DNA from 4 places in the Cytobacillus kochii genome. Region 1 is predicted to be linked to each of the others. Evidence: riboswitches for the same ligand, from Rfam matches in the RefSeq annotation. Region 1 holds a riboswitch; each other region holds the start of a gene.

Region 1 (4,358 bases):
TGGACCAGGCAGGCTATTAGGTTGATATTCAGAAGCAAAAATAATGGCATAGTTCCGAGCTGCAATAGCAACGCCAATAAAGCAAGCAGCTGAATGTAGTAACCATGCATTAGGAATCGCATAAAAATGAACACCTTCTATTTCGACTAATGCTGTTTCTTCTACAATTACATTCTCTAACACTAGATCGTCACTACGTGTGCCCCGCATCCCTAGCATATTCCAATTTGATTCCACTTTTAAACCAGGGTTCTCATGCGGTACAAGGAATATACCAATTTCTCCTGAAGCTTCTATCGTTGCTGTAATAAGAGAAAAATCTAAGCCTGGTGCCATCGAAGCAAAAGATTTTCTTCCATTCAAGATCCATTGTGTTCCTTTTTTCACCGCAGTAGTCGCTGGTAGTCCACCACGGGTTGGACTGCCGGTTGCTGCCTCTGTTGCACAGCGGTTAATCAATTTATTATCTTTGATAACCGTTTCGCATAACTTGGCAAACTGTTCTTCCTTCCATTTCCGCTTAACCCTTAAATCATAGATAACACCTAAGTGCCAACCAATACATAAAGCCGTAGATGCATCACCTTGGGCAATCCTTTCTTGTATTAAGAAATATTCATATAAGGAAATCTCTTTACCACCATATTCTTTCGGAATCGTCAAACTTAAATAATTTGATTGTTTTAATTCTTCAAAATTCTCAAAAGGGAACTCTGCATTTTCATCAATCTTTTGCGCCCTCTTACTAAATCCTTCTGCTAATATCGTAGCTTTATGAAATAATTCTTCTTGTTGAGCCGTCTTAATAAATGGTCGAGCGAGTTGTTCAGCTAAATACGCTTCCTTAGATGAAGCTGTTATCGTGCTCATAGAATCCTTCCTCCCCGTCTGTTTCCATCTTCTCTTTAATACTCATTCATTAGGATAAATAAATATAGTAAAGGCTCCATTCCCCTTTACTATATCTATTATTTGAATTTATTATCTCTTATCTACATATTTAGTTAATTTATCCCCACCAATTTGAATAATTTGCACCAATACAACGAGGACAATGACTGTCGTAATCATAATGACATTATCATAGCGATAGTAACCGAAACGTATCGCTAAATCACCAATACCCCCGCCGCCAATAATACCTGCCATTGCCGAATAGCCGATTAAACTAATAGTCGTAATCGTTAAACCTTGAACAATTCCAGGTTTCGCTTCTGGGACAAGGATTTCCTTAATTATCATCCAAGGGGAAGCGCCTACTGCTACTGCAGATTCAATGACTCCTTTATCTATTTCTCTTAAGGATGTTTCAACCAATCTTGCAAAAAATGGAATCGCTGCTACAGATAATGAAACAGAAGCCGCTGTAGGACCAATAGTTGAACCTGCAATTAATTTTGTTAACGGCAATAGAGCTACTAACAAAATAATATAAGGAATAGAGCGGATCAAATTGACAATCCAACCAGTAACGGCATTTACAAATCTATTCTTTAAGAACAGCCCTTCGTCTGTAACGAATAATAAGATACCTAGTGGAAGACCTAGTATAAGTGCCGCAACTAAAGAAATGGCGACCATATAAATCGTTTGTAATACAGCTGTATTTAGTTCAGGAAGTAACGCCTGAATGGACTCAAGCAACATGTTCAACTACCTCCAAATTCTGTGTTCTATCTTGAATATATTGTATAGCTCTTTCTATTTCAGGTATTTCACCAGTTAACTCCATAATAAAAATACCAAGAGGTACTTCTTGAATATATTCAATCTTGCCGTGAAGAATATTTCCTTTTACTTTGAATGTTTGGAACAGTTCAGAAACAACAGATTCTTCTGCTATTGCACCTTTAAATTGGATTTTAATGATTGTTCCCTTCCTGTTTTCAATCAATTGTTGTGGTAAGTCAAATTGAAGAATACTCTGAATAAAATCTCTTGTAAGTGGTTCAATTGGATTCGCAAATATATCATACACCGGTCCCTCTTCTATGACCTTTCCATCTTGCATAACAGCTAACCTATGACAAATCTCTTTGACTACTTCCATCTCATGAGTGATAAGTACGATGGTTAATCCCAGCTTTTTATTAATTGATTTTAATAAGTTCAGGATTGATTTTGTTGTTTTAGGGTCTAGGGCTGAAGTGGCTTCATCGCAAAGTAAAACCTTTGGATCATTAGCAAGTGCTCTGGCTATTCCTACCCTTTGCTTCTGACCACCACTTAATTGCGTGGGATACTGATGAATTTTATCTGCTAAACCCACTAATTCTAATAGTTCTTTCACCCTGATATCTATTTCTTTCGGACTTTTACCTGCCGCTTTTAAAGCAAAGGCAATATTCTCATACACTGTCTTCGAACTCGCTAAATAAAAATGCTGAAAAATCATACCTATCTTCTGCCTTGCTTTTCTTAATTCTTTACTTGTTAAAGTCGTTAAATCAACGCCATCAATTTTCACTTCACCAGATGTCGGTCTCTCCAATAAATTTAGACAGCGTAATAAAGAACTTTTCCCTGCTCCACTATAGCCAATAATCCCGTATATTTCCCCTTCTTTAATAGAAAGAGATACATTGTCAACGCCTATTACTTGCTTCTTTTTGCTTTTATAAATTTTCACTAAATGATTGACTTCAATCATTTACCTCACCCTCCCTAAATCCTCTACAACATAAAATGAGCCTCTTTCACTTTGAAAGAGGCTCAACAAATGATTGTTATTAAACCTTATCTTTCAGAATGAAATCATTCTGCAGGATTTAGCACCTTCCCTTTAAAAGGAGGTTGCCGGACATCTTCGGGCCTGGTCCCTCAGTCTCTCTCGATAAGAATCATATTCAATTTATTGTGTTGCTTTGATAAAGGAAATTTTATCGGGTATTGAATTAATTGTCAATAGTATTTTGATTATTTATGCATTTACTTATCTTCCTCTTCGTTTAAACAGGAAGATAAAAAAAGTTGTTCCTAATAAAGCTGTGATTAGGCCCACATACAAGATGATTGCTGACGTTTTGAACTTTACTGTACTAGGTTGCTGTCCTTGTCCTTGTCCATGTCCCTCACCACCAGGCATACCTTCAAACCCTTCAGGTGGCTCAAAATTTCCTCCCTGCGGAAAATCTCCGTTGCTTTGCGGACGTTCAGGCATTTCACCATCAGCGTTTCCTTTATTTCCATTTGGCGGTTGAAATCCTTCTCCTCCTTCTTGACCTTCCTGGTCATCACCACCAGCTCGGCCAGGGAACATGTTATTAACTTCAGAAGCTTGTGATTCTACTTCTAATTCACCTGAGAGCTGAGCAAGTATCGATTCTGATCTCGCCTCAGCAAATGCTGGTAAACTCTCATCACCCTGCACCGCTTCGAGAAATGCTTCTGTTGTATAAAACTTGGTAAGATCCTGTTCGACATAAGGAAGAATCAATGCACTAATTTGTGTAGTTGTATTTTGGTAAGACTCTTTTGTCATATAATCTTCGGCTATCTGTTTAAGATACGCTTCATATTGTTTTTTATATTCTTCATTAGATAATAGTGCATTAAGTAACGGTCTTTCTTCTAAGGTAGTACCAGCTATAGGTTCAGATATACTGAAATTAATCGTATCTTCACTCAATAAATCACTATTTCCGATGCCACCGGTGAAGTTGTCCATTCCGCCTTGTGGTGCTTGGTCTTGTTTGTCTTCACCTTGGTTTTCTTCAGCAGCTGAGAAATCTCCATTCATTTGTCCACCAAATGCCATACCAACTCCAAAGCCACCAAATGCCATATTATAGTCCCACGGAATAACTGAGAACTTACCATCATTTTCATATAAATAATAGTTATGCTTCATTTGTCCTTGGTAACTATCCATGCTAACAACAGCCGTATTTACTGCAAAATATCGTAATACTTGATCCACATCTAAGGTTTCTTCTAAATCGCCACCATTATTGATACTATCTAACATATCTATTAACGCTTGTTCATCTTGCTCCTCTGATTTCAAGTTTAAACCTGAGTAATCATCAATATCATCACTTACCCATTTCAAGTCACTATTTGTACCATCTGGCTTGTACAATGATCCATATGGATTTTCAAAATATCTTCCAAGCATCACTTCGTCTACTTGTTCAACACCTAAATATAATCCCCATTCCTGACCATTAATGGTCACATACATATAAGAATAAGCAGGTGTGGGTAACCCCATATTCTCCATTAATTGATACGATAAATATTCTCGCATTTGCGTAGCATCACTAAATTGGTTATTTAGATTCAACTTTTTCAATCCATATAAAGTTTGATCAGTATAGTAATCAAAATCTATTTTGAAGCTATAACGATCAGAATCT
Region 2 (4,358 bases), 310 kb from region 1:
AATAACGCTAATGATCCTTCATAACTTGCATGGTTTTGATAGTCTTCATACTTCGCTCTAGCATCTTCCTCTGTTTCACCGATAATAGGCGTGACGAGAGAAAGGATTTTTACTTCACTAGGGTCTCTCCCTTCCGCTCTTACTGCTTCCCTAATTTTATCGACTATTACTTTACCGGCTTCTTTTGTCGGCACACTTATAAAGACCAACTCTGCGTGTTTAGCAGCAAACTTTCTCCCCCTTGTAGATGCACCCGCTTGAAAAATAACCGGTGTCCTTTGTGGAGAAGGTTCACATAGATGTGCCCCTGGCACCCTGAAATACTTCCCTTCATGGTTAATATCGTGAACTTTACTTGGATCTGTATAGAGCCCTTTTTCCTTGTCTAAAACCACTGCGTCGTCTTCCCAGCTTTGTTCCCACAGTTTATATGTAACATCTAAATATTCATCAGCTATCTCATAACGTTCATCATGACTGATTTGTTGATCTAGTCCTATATTTAGTGCAGCACTATTTAAATAAGAAGTGACAATATTCCAACCTATTCTTCCTTTTGTTAAATGATCGAGCGTGGATATCCTCCTTGCAAATACATATGGATGTTCAAAACTAGTTGAAACCGTTAGACCAAACCCTAAATGATTTGTTACTTGCGCCATTATAGGGACAACGAAAGCAGGATCATTAACTGGCACTTGTACCCCTTGTTTAACCGCCGCTTCTCTTGAATTTTGATAAACATCATATGTACCAAGCACATCTGCCAGGAAAATGGCATCAAAACGTCCCTTTTCAAGTACTTGAGCCAAATGTGTCCAATATGATATGTCTTTATAAGTAGAAGATTGATCATCCTTATGTGTCCATAATCCTGGTGATTGATGCCCAGCGCAGTTCATATCAAAAGCATTGAGGTACATTCTTTTCGCCGTCATTTTTAATTCTCCTTTAGTGATCATATTTTATAAAAAAATCATCAAGTGCTTTACTTAAACCACCTTTTCCAAATATAATTCTCGTTTTATTGTTTCGATTTTCAATTTGATTCGAGGCAAAATCTAAAAACGCGATGACGAACAGTCTTCTAACAATTATTGAATGCAACCCTTTTTCATAAAGTGATTGTTCAACCGTATGGAAGATTCCTTTATTAATATTAAAAGATTGACAACACCATCTAATAAAGTGAAAGTCAGGAAGATTCAAATACATGCAGCCTGATAGGTTTTTAGCTACATTGGGTGCTCGATGACTAATTGTTGACTGCATGTAACTCACTCCTTTTCAATTGTTTCATTCCATCATTTTTTATTTTGTTGTTTCTTTTTCAAAGCAAATCGTTTCTTCTCGGTAATGTCAATTTGGGTAATATCTCCTTCGTGTACAGTAATGGTGACACAACCATATTCGAGTTCCTTTAATGTTGTGAGAATGGTATGAATTTTATCTTGATCAATGTGTTTTTCCATAAAATTCTCCTTTATGGGACTTATTTTAGTCTTTTTACAAGCTCCTCTATTTCTGTAAGTGTTAACTGTTCTAATTCATGTCGCTTGAACTTTATTTCATCTATAGTAAGCATAAGGTTGATTAAGGTTTGTTTTCTCTTTGCTATCGCTTTTTGTAAAAACTTAGCCAACCTCTTTTCCCCCCCACTCAGTGTTCCTTTTTTCTTCATTTATCGTATTTAGAAATTCTGTTGTATCCTGAATAATTTTGGACTGATCATAATCCATGGATGCTACATGGTATGAGTTGTAGAGGACCCGAAGCCATTTATGATCTGTTTGAATTTCTATAAAAATACGATCTGTATTCTCTGGAGGTACAACATGATCATGGATAGACTTAAAGCATAATATTGGGCAATGAATTTGAGATAAACTTTTTCCTGCGTCACTCATTACCTTTTGTAAAGAGTGAACTGCTTTTACTGGAATATGATCGTAAGTAATTTCATGTATAGTCGGATTTTTGATATCTGGGCTACCTTCGTCAATATAGTGTTTCTCATCGTAATATCTTAAATACTCGTAATCTGGTAATGTCAGTGCAGTATTAATTAGGATCAATCCGTCCAGCTCTCCATATTTCTTAGCTAACAACAGCGCTAATGCACCGCCCATAGATTGACCTAAACAATAGACTTGTTTGCATGTCTCCTTTAATTGTTTATAAGCTGTAACGACATCATTGAACCAATCATCATAACCATATAACTCTAAATCTCTGCTTTTTGTTCCATGTCCTGTTAGCCTTGGGGCATGAACAGTAAAACCCCTATTTGCAAGTTCCGCACCCAAGTCCTCAATGCTCTGTGGTGTTCCAACAAAGCCATGAATGAGGAGAATACCAATGTCTCCACCTTCATAATAAAAAGAATCCGCACCTGGTATAACTGTTGATTCTACTCTTTTCATTTTTTCGTCCTCCTTTATATCGCAACATTTTGGTGGACAATGGTTGACTACCATTGCCGATTTTTCCCATTGATGTAAATCTAGCTGCACTACTGCCTTTGGAGGTCCAATCAGCAACTATAATTCCAACTTAACTAATAGGTTTAATCAGTTTAAAAACAGCATTTGTATAGAGGAGATCATCCCTTGGTGATTAAATCATGCAAAATAAAAAACCTCTTCCGACAAGAAGAGGTTAAAGTTCCGTTCTTTATCTCTCCTTATCTTTCAAGCTACAGCTTGCTGGAATTGGCACAGTGCAATAAATTGCCTGTTGCCGAGGCTTCAAAGGGCCAGTCCCTCCACCTCTCTGGATAAGAAAAATCATATTAAATTTTATATCATTTACTCTATAATATTTATCAATATTTGTCAATTATTTTTTAAAAAATTAAGATGATTTACTCATTCGCCCATCCATTCTGGCTTATGAAAACCTTTAAAGTTTTCTTCAATTACTTTTGCAAATTCCTCCGACTCTATGGCTTCAATAATATCCTTTGCCATTTGGGCGTCTTTATCTTCTTTACGTACAACCATTCTATTTTGGATTTCCTCAGGAATTTGATCACGATAAATGGCTGTTGTTAAATCTAATCCTGCAGCAACCGCAAAGTTACCATTAACAGCAGCAAGATCAACTGATTCAAGAGACCTTGGCAGTTGGGCTGCATCTACTTCATGGAATTTCAAATTTTTCGGGTTAGATAATACATCATTAACTGTTGCATTGACTGGGTTTATATCATCTTTCAATTCTATTAAACCAGCATCACGCGCAACTGTTAATCCTCTCGCTAAATTTGTAGGATCATTAGCAATGGCCATCGTGCTGCCATCTTTCACTTCTTCAAGGGAGTTGAATTTTTCTGAATATATACCAATTGGAGCTGTAGGAACAGAAATAATATCTACTAGATCCATCCCTTTTTCAGAGTTAAAATTCTCTAAGTACACTTTATGTTGAAATAAATTACCATCCAAATCTCCACTATCTAAAGCAATATTCGGTTGAACATAATCATTAAATTCCTTTACTTCTACTTTGTACCCTTTTTCCTCAAGTAGTGGTGCTACACCTTGCTCAAGCATATCACTATAAGGAACTGTCGCCCCTAATACCATCTCTTTCTTTTCTTCGCCGGATGAACCTGATGCCCCACATGCACTTAAAACAGTGCAACAAATCAGTACAAAAAATAGTAACCAAACTTTTCTCATACCCTTCACCTCTTATTTTAATTGTTTATTTTTTCGCCTTTACGAAATTTACTTCCTGGATGACCACTCGGTAAAAGAGGCGAGCCGTGAGTAAAAAGCTTTTCTCTTAACGTACCCTGTTTGTATTCCTTTTTATATAAACCACGTTCTTGTAGAATCGGAATAACAAGCTCAATAAAATCTTCCAAATCTGCTGGCGTTACTAAATGATTTAAATTAAAACCATCGACCCCAGAGGCTTCAAACTGATATTGAATTTGGTCTGCTACTTCTGATGGATTGCCGACAATTATGTTGTCTCTATCTAATCCTTCTAATTTTGAAATCGCTTCTTTAATCGATAGTTTTTTCTTCGCATCTTTCGTTAATGAAGCAGCTTTATAATGCCCATGCTCTGTAGCTTTAAATTCAAATGGGTTATCTAACTCATCCTTTGTAAATTCCGCAACATTATAACCGCTTGCGCCCCCAAACTGTGCTTTCGCTGCATCTGCACTCCATAATTGGTTGTATTCAGCAAATTTCTCTTCCGCTTCTTCAGTTGTCTTACCTACAATGACTGTTAGGAAAGTGAATATTTTAATATCTTCCGGGTTTCTGCCATATTCAGCCGCTTGTTTTCGAATATCCTCTGTATAATGTCTTACTCTTTCAGGAGTTGGCCCACCTACAAAT
Region 3 (4,358 bases), 220 kb from region 1:
ATGCTGGTGGAACTGGTTTGTTCTTAGAACAATGTCCAGAAGCAAAAGTATATGTTCATCCAAGAGGTAAACGGCATTTAGCTGACCCTAGTAAATTAATTGCTGGTGCTAGAATGGTATATGGCGATGAGTTTGATCAACTATTTAATCCGATTGTGCCAATTGATGAGAAGAGGTTAGTCGCGATGGAAGAGGGACAATCATTGGATATCGGTGGACGTTTGTTAACTTTCTATGATACCCCTGGCCATGCAAAGCACCACTTTTCAATCCATGATTCGAAAAGTAATGGCTTCTTTACTGGCGATACAATTGGCGTATTTTATCCTGGCATAGCAAGAAAAGGATATCCATTAGTCCTGCCATCGACTTCTCCTAATCAGTTTGATCCAGAGGCGATGTTATCTTCTGTTGAAAAAATCGAATCACTTCAACCACAACATATCTTTTTTGGGCATTATGGTGAGGGCCCTGAACCAAAGGATGTTTTTACACAAATTCGTTATTGGTTACCTATATTTACTTCAGTTGCAGATGACGTTTTTCTCCAAGAAAATGACATAATAAAAATGCAGGAAGCCATACAATCGGAATTGTTGGAACAAGTAAAACATTATTTATTAACAGCGCACCATGTTGAACTTAGTGCAGAGGATAAGAAGCTAATAGGCTTAGATTTAAATGTCTGCACAATGGGGATGATTGATAGATTGCAGAAAGAGAAATAAAGATTTAAGTCGTGTGGTTTGGAGGTAATTAACATGGATTTGGAAGAAATAAGATCAGAGATACAGCATCGTCAATCAGATATATTGGGTAGCTCTAGATTGGTTAAATTCGCTGTTCTTCTTCCCCTAATAGAAAAAGATGGAGAAATACATATTTTGTTTGAAGTACGGTCTTTATCTATGAGAAGACAGCCAGGGGAAATTTGCTTTCCTGGGGGGAAAATGGATCAAGACGATGTGGATTTGATTGAGACGGCAAAAAGGGAGACCAGTGAAGAGTTAGGTATCCCAATTGGAGAAGTCTCTGTTTTTTCAGAACTTGATTATGTAGTGACACCTTATGATACAGTGATTTATCCGTTTGTAGGCACAATAGAGAGCATCAGTGATCTTAAGCTAAATCCAGAGGAAGTGGATCAAATTTTCACAGTACCACTTGCTTATTTTTTGAAAGAGGGACCATCAATTCATTATATTGAGATGAAGCCAGAGCCTAATAGTAGCTTCCCTTATCATCTCATTCCTAATGGGGAAAAATATAAATGGCAAACGCGAAGGATGCAAGAAATTTTTTATACTTATAAAGGTCATGTGATATGGGGGTTAACAGCTAAGATACTGTATCATTTTTTGACACTTATCCAGGATGAAAATAAATAAATTTTCAAAATGTTATTGACGATTCCCTATAAAAGGGTATATGATGTTAAACAAATAAATAGAACTTCTTATCCAGAGAGGCGGAGGGACTGACCCAGTGAAGCCTCGGCAACCAGCAATCTTTTGTATGGTGCCAATTTCAGAGGATATTATCCAAAGATAAGGAGAAGGTGAGCGTGTGAATTCAAAGCCCTTCTGCCCTTCTTGGTGGAAGGGCTTTTTATGTGATGAAGCCAATAATATTTTATTGGAATATAAAATATATTCAGATTTTATATTGACGACAATTTGTTTTTTGGATATAATTCTATTTGTAATTAAAGTATTAACGCTTTAAAAAATAAAATATTTCTTATCGAGAGTGACGGAGGGATCAGGCCCTATGAAGTCCGGCAACCTTCAAGCAAATGCTTGAAAAGGTGCTAAATCCTGCAGGCAGTGAATGTCTGGAAGATAAGATGAGGCAACCCCCTCTTCTTATGAAGAGGGGGTTATTTATTTTAATTATCCGACTAAAAAGTAGAGGAGAGTATATAATGACGAATCAATTTAACACTTATGATGATGAGACGATTTTATTACATGGAGGTCAATCACCAGACCCGACAACGGGATCTCGTGCAGTTCCTATTTATCAAACGAGTTCATATGTTTTTCATAATACAGATCATGCGCAAAGCCTATTTTCATTGGATGAGACGGGAAATATCTATTCACGAATCGGTAATCCAACGGTAGATGTATTAGAAAAACGTATTGCTTTATTAGAAGATGGGGTAGCGGCAGTAGCGACTTCATCTGGAATGGCAGCTATAGCTCTTTCGATTATGAATATTGCCCAAGCGGGTGATGAGATTGTTGCAGCTTCGAACCTTTATGGTGGAACATATAATCTTTTTGCTATAACACTTCCGAAATATGGGATTAAAGTTCATTTTGTTGATGGTTCTGACCCTGAGAATTACCGTAAAGCGATTACGCCAAAAACTAAGGCTTTATATGGAGAGATTATTGGGAACCCAAGTCTTCATGTCCTAGATGTAGAGGCAGTTGCAAATATTGCTCATGAAAATGATATTCCTCTTATTATTGATAATACTTTCGCTTCACCTTATCTTTGCAAACCAATCCAATGGGGTGCAGATATTGTCATTCACTCGGCAACAAAATGGATTGGAGGTCATGGAACAACAATTGGTGGACTTGTAGTTGATGGCGGACGATTTAATTGGAATCATGATAAGTTTCCTGGTTTTACTCAGCCAGACCCAAGTTATAACGGTATTGTTTATGCGAATGAGTTTGGTACTCTCGCTTTCAGTACAAAGCTTCGTGTTCAGTTGCTGCGCGATTTTGGGTCATCATTAAGCCCACATAGTGCATTTCTTTTACTCCAAGGATTGGAAACACTCCATTTACGTATAGAGAAACATACGGAAAATGCAGCGAAGATAGCTCATTTCTTAAACGCCCATCCAGCTGTCGATTGGGTCGCATATCCAGGTTTAGCAGAGCATCCAGCGCATGAACTCGCGAAGAAATATTTAAACACTGGCTTCGGTTCCATTGTGAACTTCGGTATTAAAGGTGGCCGAGATGCAGGTAAGAAAGTGATAGATACCATTGCATTGTGGTCTCATGTAGCCAATGTAGGGGATGCGAAGTCACTCATTATTCATCCGGCTTCAACCACTCATCAACAGTTAAGTGCAGAAGATTTAATTAAAAGCGGTGTAAGTGAGGAGCTCATACGTTTATCAGTTGGGATTGAATCGGTTAGAGATTTAACCAATGACTTAGATCAAGCCTTCTTTGAAGCGACTGGTATTTCTTCGAAGGGAGAACAAAAAGGAGAAACAGCAGTAAATGATGAAGGTGTTATTCGGTGGGCATTACAATCATCCTCATTAAAAGAAGATGTGGATGGCGAAGAGGTGCAAAGAGCAAAAAGGATTGCTGTTGTTGGTTTAAGTGGAAATCCTGCTAGACCAAGTTACCGTTTAGCAAGAAAAATGCAAAGATTAGGTTATCAAATCGTGCCAGTTAATCCAAGAGAAACAGAAGTATTAGGTGAACAGGCATATCCAAATTTAAAATCCATTCCTTATACCATTGATATTGTGCAAGTATTTAGAAGCCCTGAAGCTGCGATAGAAGTGGCGAAAGAGGCAGTAGAAATCCAACCAAAAGTGTTCTGGCTGCAAGAAGGTGTCATTTCTCCAAAAGCAGTTGAAATAGCAAAAGAAGCTGGACTTGAAGCGGTACAAAATCGCTGCACATATAAAGAGGCACAGAGATTAAGAGGTTCTATTGTAACCTTTGCTTGTGAAATTTAAAACCGAGGTTGAGGAGAGTCATCAATGAAGAAATGGTTCGTATTTTTAATTGTCGTTTTATCAATTGGATTCATTAGTGCTTGCGGGGATAGTGAGGCAAGCACTAATGATAGCAATGGCGAAGGAAAACCAGAAAAAATTGTTTTAGACTATGCCTATTATTCTCCAACAAGTGTCATTTTAAAGAAATTCGGTTGGGCAGAAGAAGCGTTTGCCGAAGATGATATTGATGTTGAGTTTGTCCTCAGTCAAGGGAGTAATAAGGCACTTGAGTTTCTTAATAGCAGCAGTGTAGATTTTGGTTCAACTGCAGGTGCAGCGGCATTAATTGCAAAAGCAAATGGTGCTCCAATTGAATCAGTCTATATATACTCAAAACCAGAATGGACGGCATTAGTTGCACCGAAAGGATCAGCTATCAAATCAGTTGAAGACTTGAAGGGAAAGAAAGTAGCAGCAACGATTGGAACAGATCCATATATCTTTTTACTGCGCTCTTTAAATGAAGCCGGATTGACATCAACGGATGTAGAAATCGTTAACTTGCAACACGCTGACGGTGGAACGGCATTAACAACAGGGCAAGTAGACGCTTGGGCTGGTTTAGATCCACATATGGCTAAATTAGAACTTG
Region 4 (4,358 bases), 2.0 Mb from region 1:
TGAAATTGAAAGTGTACCGTGTTTACTTGTGTTTAAAAAAGGAGAGTTAGTTGATAAGCTTTATGCTTTCCATTCCGTACCTTATTTACTTGAGCAAATTCAATCATATGAATTACAGTTTCAATTTTAAAACCACTTATTGTTTAGGAATAAGTGGTTTTCTTATGCTTTCAATCAAGGGGTTTTGCGCAAATATTTAAATACACCTTTCACTCATTCTATGCAGATGAACCGATGGGCTGTATCTTTTTTCTGTCGATAAGTCTAGCTTTTGACATATTTCTCGGGAAATAGGTGTGAACATTGTTGGAAATAAAATGTTCTGTCGGTTAAAGTCGATAGTTAGGAGAAGGAAATCATTTCTTGGAACAGAATTATAGAATATAAGACGGGGCAGGAGGTGGTTTCAATAGAGAAACTCATTTATCATTTCAATCAATCTTTAAGAGTAAATGATCATATTTTAATGATGTTAAAGGAACCTATAAGGATACGAGTAGAATTAGAACAAAATCTATTGTATTTGACATTAGACCGTAAAAGGCTGTTAATTAAACATGCTCGCCCATTGAAAAATTATCATATAAACATTCAAACTACTGCTGACCACTTTCATTCTTTGCTTCAAGGGCGTACAAGTCTAAAGAAACAAGTGGATGAAAAGCATATCATCCTTAAATCGACTTTTAGACAATTATTGAAATTAGATGCCATTTTCCTGTTAAATCAAAATTAATCAAAAATATATCAAATGTACTAAAAAAAGATTGACTTCCCAAAAAAAGGTTGTTATTCTATCCTTAGAATAATTAGAAAATTAAATATTCTTATCGAGAGTGGTGGAGGGACTGGCCCTATGAAACCCGGCAACCGGTTGTTTGATACACGGTGCTAATTCCAGCAGAGCATAAAAGCTCTGATAGATAAGAAGAGATGATAAACCCTCTTCTTTGTGAAGAGGGTTTTTGGTCGTCTTTTCTTTCCAATTTAAAAAAGAGGAGAGATGTAAAATGGCAGAAAAAGAAAAGCAACTTCGTTTTGAAACAATTGGTGTTCATGGTGGGCTAAAACCTGATCCAGTAACAGGGGCAAGAGCAGTCCCAATCTATCAAAATAATGCTTATCAATTCCAAAATACAGAGCATGCGCAAGACTTATTTGGCTTAAAAGAAACAGGATATATTTATTCTCGTATTCATAATCCAACGGTTACTGTGTTTGAGGAAAGAGTTGCATTGTTAGAAGGGGGAACAGGCGCATTAGCATTAGCAAGCGGGCAAGCAGCCATTTACTTAGCACTTCTTAATATTGTTCAAGCGGGTGATGAAATTGTAGCTGCCTCTAATTTATATGGAGGTACATATAATTTATTTACAGTCACTTTACCAAAGTACGGCATCAACGTTAGGCTTATCGATATGAATAATGAAGAGGAACTACGAGCAGCAATCAATGAAAAGACACGAGCTGTATTTGCCGAAACCATTGGTAACCCGAGTTTACAAGTACTAGATATTGAAACGGTTTCTAATATCGCCCATGAACATGGTGTGCCGTTAGTGGTTGATAACACATTTGCAACTCCTTATCTATGTCGGCCGATTGAGCATGGCGCAGATATTGTTGTTCATTCTGCTACGAAATGGTTACTGGGGAATGGGACGACAATGGGGGGAATCATTGTTGACGGTGGTAAATTTGATTGGAATTCAGAGAAGTATCCAGGATTAAGTCAGCCGGATACAAGCTATAACGATTTAGTATATAGTGAGGCACTTGGCCCTGTAGCATATATTACTAAGGCGAGAGTGCAGCTTCTAAGGGATTTAGGTCCAGCACTAAGTGCACAAAGCGCCTTCCAATTCACTTTAGGTTTAGAAACGTTAACGGTTCGAATGAAAGAACATATTGCTAATACGAAAAAAATTGTGCAATATTTGAATAATCACCCTGCTGTTAATTGGGTACTTTATCCGGGCGATGACAACCATCCTAATAAAGAATTAGCAGACAAATATTTATCTAAAGGTGCAGGGGCAGTTGTCGTTTTTGGCATATCTGGTGGGCGCAAAGCAGGTGCGAAGGTTATTAATTCGGTTGAGCTGTTCGCACATGTAGCGAATGTAGGTGATGCAAAAAGTCTTATTATACATCCAGCAAGCACAACGCATCAACAACTTAATCAAGATGGGTTAAAACAAGCAGGTGTACCTGAAGACTTAATCCGATTATCAATTGGAATTGAAAATGTAGAAGATTTGATCGATGATCTTGAATCTGCTATTGAAGCGGCAACCGGTATTGCTTCATTAAATATAAGGGCCTAACAACTATTATTTTCAGATTTGACACCTACTTCAATGACATGATACTATTACACAGGTACACAAAAAAATTCAATATATTCATAGTTTGCTCTTATTTAGAGAGGTGGAGGGAAGTGCCCTTTGAAGCCCGGCAACCGTCATTTAATTGAAATGGTGCCAATTCACTCAAAGCATTAGCTTTGAAAGATGAGAGAAAGGAATTTTCATAACAAGCCTTTCTGCTCATAAGCAGGAAGGCTTTTTTTAAAAACAATGGATATGCTATAAATGTGTTGGTTTTTCTGGATTGAAGAGGTGAAGTATAAGATGATTTCAATAAAAGATGTAAAAAAGATTTTCTCAACGAAAAACGGGAAAGTAAATGCAGTAGACAATGTTAACCTCGAAATTAACGAGGGTGAAATATTCGGTGTAATCGGATACAGTGGTGCAGGTAAAAGTACATTGATTCGTATGTTAAATGGACTTGAAATCCCGACTGAAGGCGTTGTATCTGTAGCTGGGAATGAAGTTTCTCGCATAAAAGGTGCTAGCTTAAGAAAGGCTAGACAAGAAATAAGCATGATTTTTCAACATTTTAATTTATTATGGTCTCGAACAGTTCGAGAAAACATTGCGTTTCCATTAGAAATTGCTGGTGTACCTAAGAAAGCGCGACTAGAGAGAGTTAATGAATTAATTAAATTGGTCGGACTAGATGGTCGAGAGGATGCCTATCCTTCGCAATTAAGCGGTGGACAAAAACAGCGAGTAGGTATTGCTCGAGCACTTGCCAATAATCCTAAAGTACTGTTATGTGATGAGGCGACAAGTGCTCTAGATCCGCAAACAACTGATAGTATTCTCGACTTACTTGTTGATATTAATGAACGTTTAGGGTTAACTATTGTGTTAATTACGCATGAAATGCATGTCATTCGCAAGATTTGCCACCGTGTGGCTGTCATGGAAGGTGGAAGAATTGTTGAAATTGGCGAAGTGCTAGATGTGTTCCAAAAGCCAAAAGAACCTATTACGAAGCGTTTTGTTCAACAAGTGACCGAACCGGAAGAAACGAAGGAAACGATTACACATTTACTGAGTGCTTATCCAAATGGCCAAATTGTTCAACTTGGATTTGTAGGTGGTTCAGCGGAACAACCATTAATCACAAACTTAATTCGTCACTACAATGTAACAGTGAATGTATTACAAGGAAAGATATCCCAAACACAAAGTGGCTCTTACGGTACCTTATTTATTCATATAGATGGAGAGTCGGATGAGGTTACCCGCGCGATTGAATATATTCATTCGCAGAAGGTTGGCGTGGAGGTGATTTCCCATGCTTAATGAATGGCTACCAAATGTGGATTGGGAAAGAATGTGGGAAGCAACAAAAGAAACTTTATATATGACAAGTATTTCTGTTATAGCCACGTTTATTTTAGGAATTATTCTTGGATTACTTTTGTTCTTAACTTCTAAAGGGAATATATGGCAAAATCAGCTAGTTAATAAAATTATTGCGGCATTTGTTAATGTCTTTCGATCCATTCCGTTCTTAATCTTGATTGTGTTACTAATCCCTTTCACAAAAATGATTTTAGGGACAATGATTGGAGAAAATGCAGCATTGCCAGCACTCATTATTGGTGCAGCACCTTTCTATGCAAGAATGGTGGAAATTGGCTTACGTGAGATTGATAAAGGTGTCATTGAAGCCTCTAAATCGATGGGTGCAAAAACAAGTACAATTATATGGAAGGTACTCATTCCTGAATCTATGCCAGCGCTTGTTTCGGGTATTACCGTTACAGCGATTGCGCTAGTCGGATATACGGCGATGGCAGGTGTCATAGGTGCAGGAGGATTAGGGAATCTTGCCTACTTAGAAGGTTTCCAAAGAAGTAGATATGACGTTGTATGGATTGCAACGATTATTATCTTAATTATCGTGTTTATCATTCAAATGATTGGTGATTTGATTACTTCCAAACTAGACAAACGATAGGAGAGCTAAAAAATGAAAAAATGGTTATCTGTTTTAAT

What was found. Region 1 has a riboswitch for S-adenosylmethionine ahead of LG276_RS06650 (methionine ABC transporter ATP-binding protein). Riboswitches for the same ligand answer to the same signal wherever they lie in the genome.
Region 2: another riboswitch for S-adenosylmethionine. It lies ahead of LG276_RS08200 (alpha/beta hydrolase); the one in region 1 lies ahead of LG276_RS06650 (methionine ABC transporter ATP-binding protein).
Region 3: another riboswitch for S-adenosylmethionine. It lies ahead of LG276_RS07745 (PLP-dependent aspartate aminotransferase family protein); the one in region 1 lies ahead of LG276_RS06650 (methionine ABC transporter ATP-binding protein).
Region 4: another riboswitch for S-adenosylmethionine. It lies ahead of LG276_RS19330 (methionine ABC transporter ATP-binding protein); the one in region 1 lies ahead of LG276_RS06650 (methionine ABC transporter ATP-binding protein).

What each region holds. Positions count from the first base shown of each region.
Region 1 is NZ_CP085254.1:1,226,543-1,230,900, reverse strand. Features, by position in the region: gene LG276_RS06660 (acyl-CoA dehydrogenase family protein) at 1-870, opposite strand, end outside; gene LG276_RS06655 (methionine ABC transporter permease) at 982-1,647, opposite strand; gene LG276_RS06650 (methionine ABC transporter ATP-binding protein) at 1,637-2,650, opposite strand; SAM riboswitch class I at 2,734-2,840, opposite strand; gene LG276_RS06645 (CotH kinase family protein) at 2,933-4,358, opposite strand, start outside.
Region 2 is NZ_CP085254.1:1,538,354-1,542,711, reverse strand. Features, by position in the region: gene LG276_RS08220 (LLM class flavin-dependent oxidoreductase) at 1-938, opposite strand, end outside; gene LG276_RS08215 (hypothetical protein) at 952-1,272, opposite strand; gene LG276_RS08210 (YezD family protein) at 1,305-1,472, opposite strand; gene LG276_RS08205 (hypothetical protein) at 1,493-1,642, opposite strand; gene LG276_RS08200 (alpha/beta hydrolase) at 1,635-2,423, opposite strand; SAM riboswitch class I at 2,681-2,783, opposite strand; gene LG276_RS08195 (MetQ/NlpA family ABC transporter substrate-binding protein) at 2,868-3,683, opposite strand; gene LG276_RS08190 (LLM class flavin-dependent oxidoreductase) at 3,701-4,358, opposite strand, start outside.
Region 3 is NZ_CP085254.1:1,441,954-1,446,311, forward strand. Features, by position in the region: gene LG276_RS07735 (MBL fold metallo-hydrolase) at 1-728, shown strand, start outside; gene LG276_RS07740 (CoA pyrophosphatase) at 762-1,388, shown strand; SAM riboswitch class I at 1,454-1,554, shown strand; SAM riboswitch class I at 1,738-1,848, shown strand; gene LG276_RS07745 (PLP-dependent aspartate aminotransferase family protein) at 1,925-3,724, shown strand; gene LG276_RS07750 (aliphatic sulfonate ABC transporter substrate-binding protein) at 3,749-4,358, shown strand, end outside.
Region 4 is NZ_CP085254.1:3,786,230-3,790,587, reverse strand. Features, by position in the region: gene LG276_RS19345 (thioredoxin family protein) at 1-130, shown strand, start outside; gene LG276_RS19340 (hypothetical protein) at 401-736, shown strand; SAM riboswitch class I at 825-930, shown strand; gene LG276_RS19335 (O-acetylhomoserine aminocarboxypropyltransferase/cysteine synthase family protein) at 1,011-2,327, shown strand; SAM riboswitch class I at 2,416-2,520, shown strand; gene LG276_RS19330 (methionine ABC transporter ATP-binding protein) at 2,634-3,659, shown strand; gene LG276_RS19325 (methionine ABC transporter permease) at 3,652-4,320, shown strand; gene LG276_RS19320 (MetQ/NlpA family ABC transporter substrate-binding protein) at 4,333-4,358, shown strand, end outside.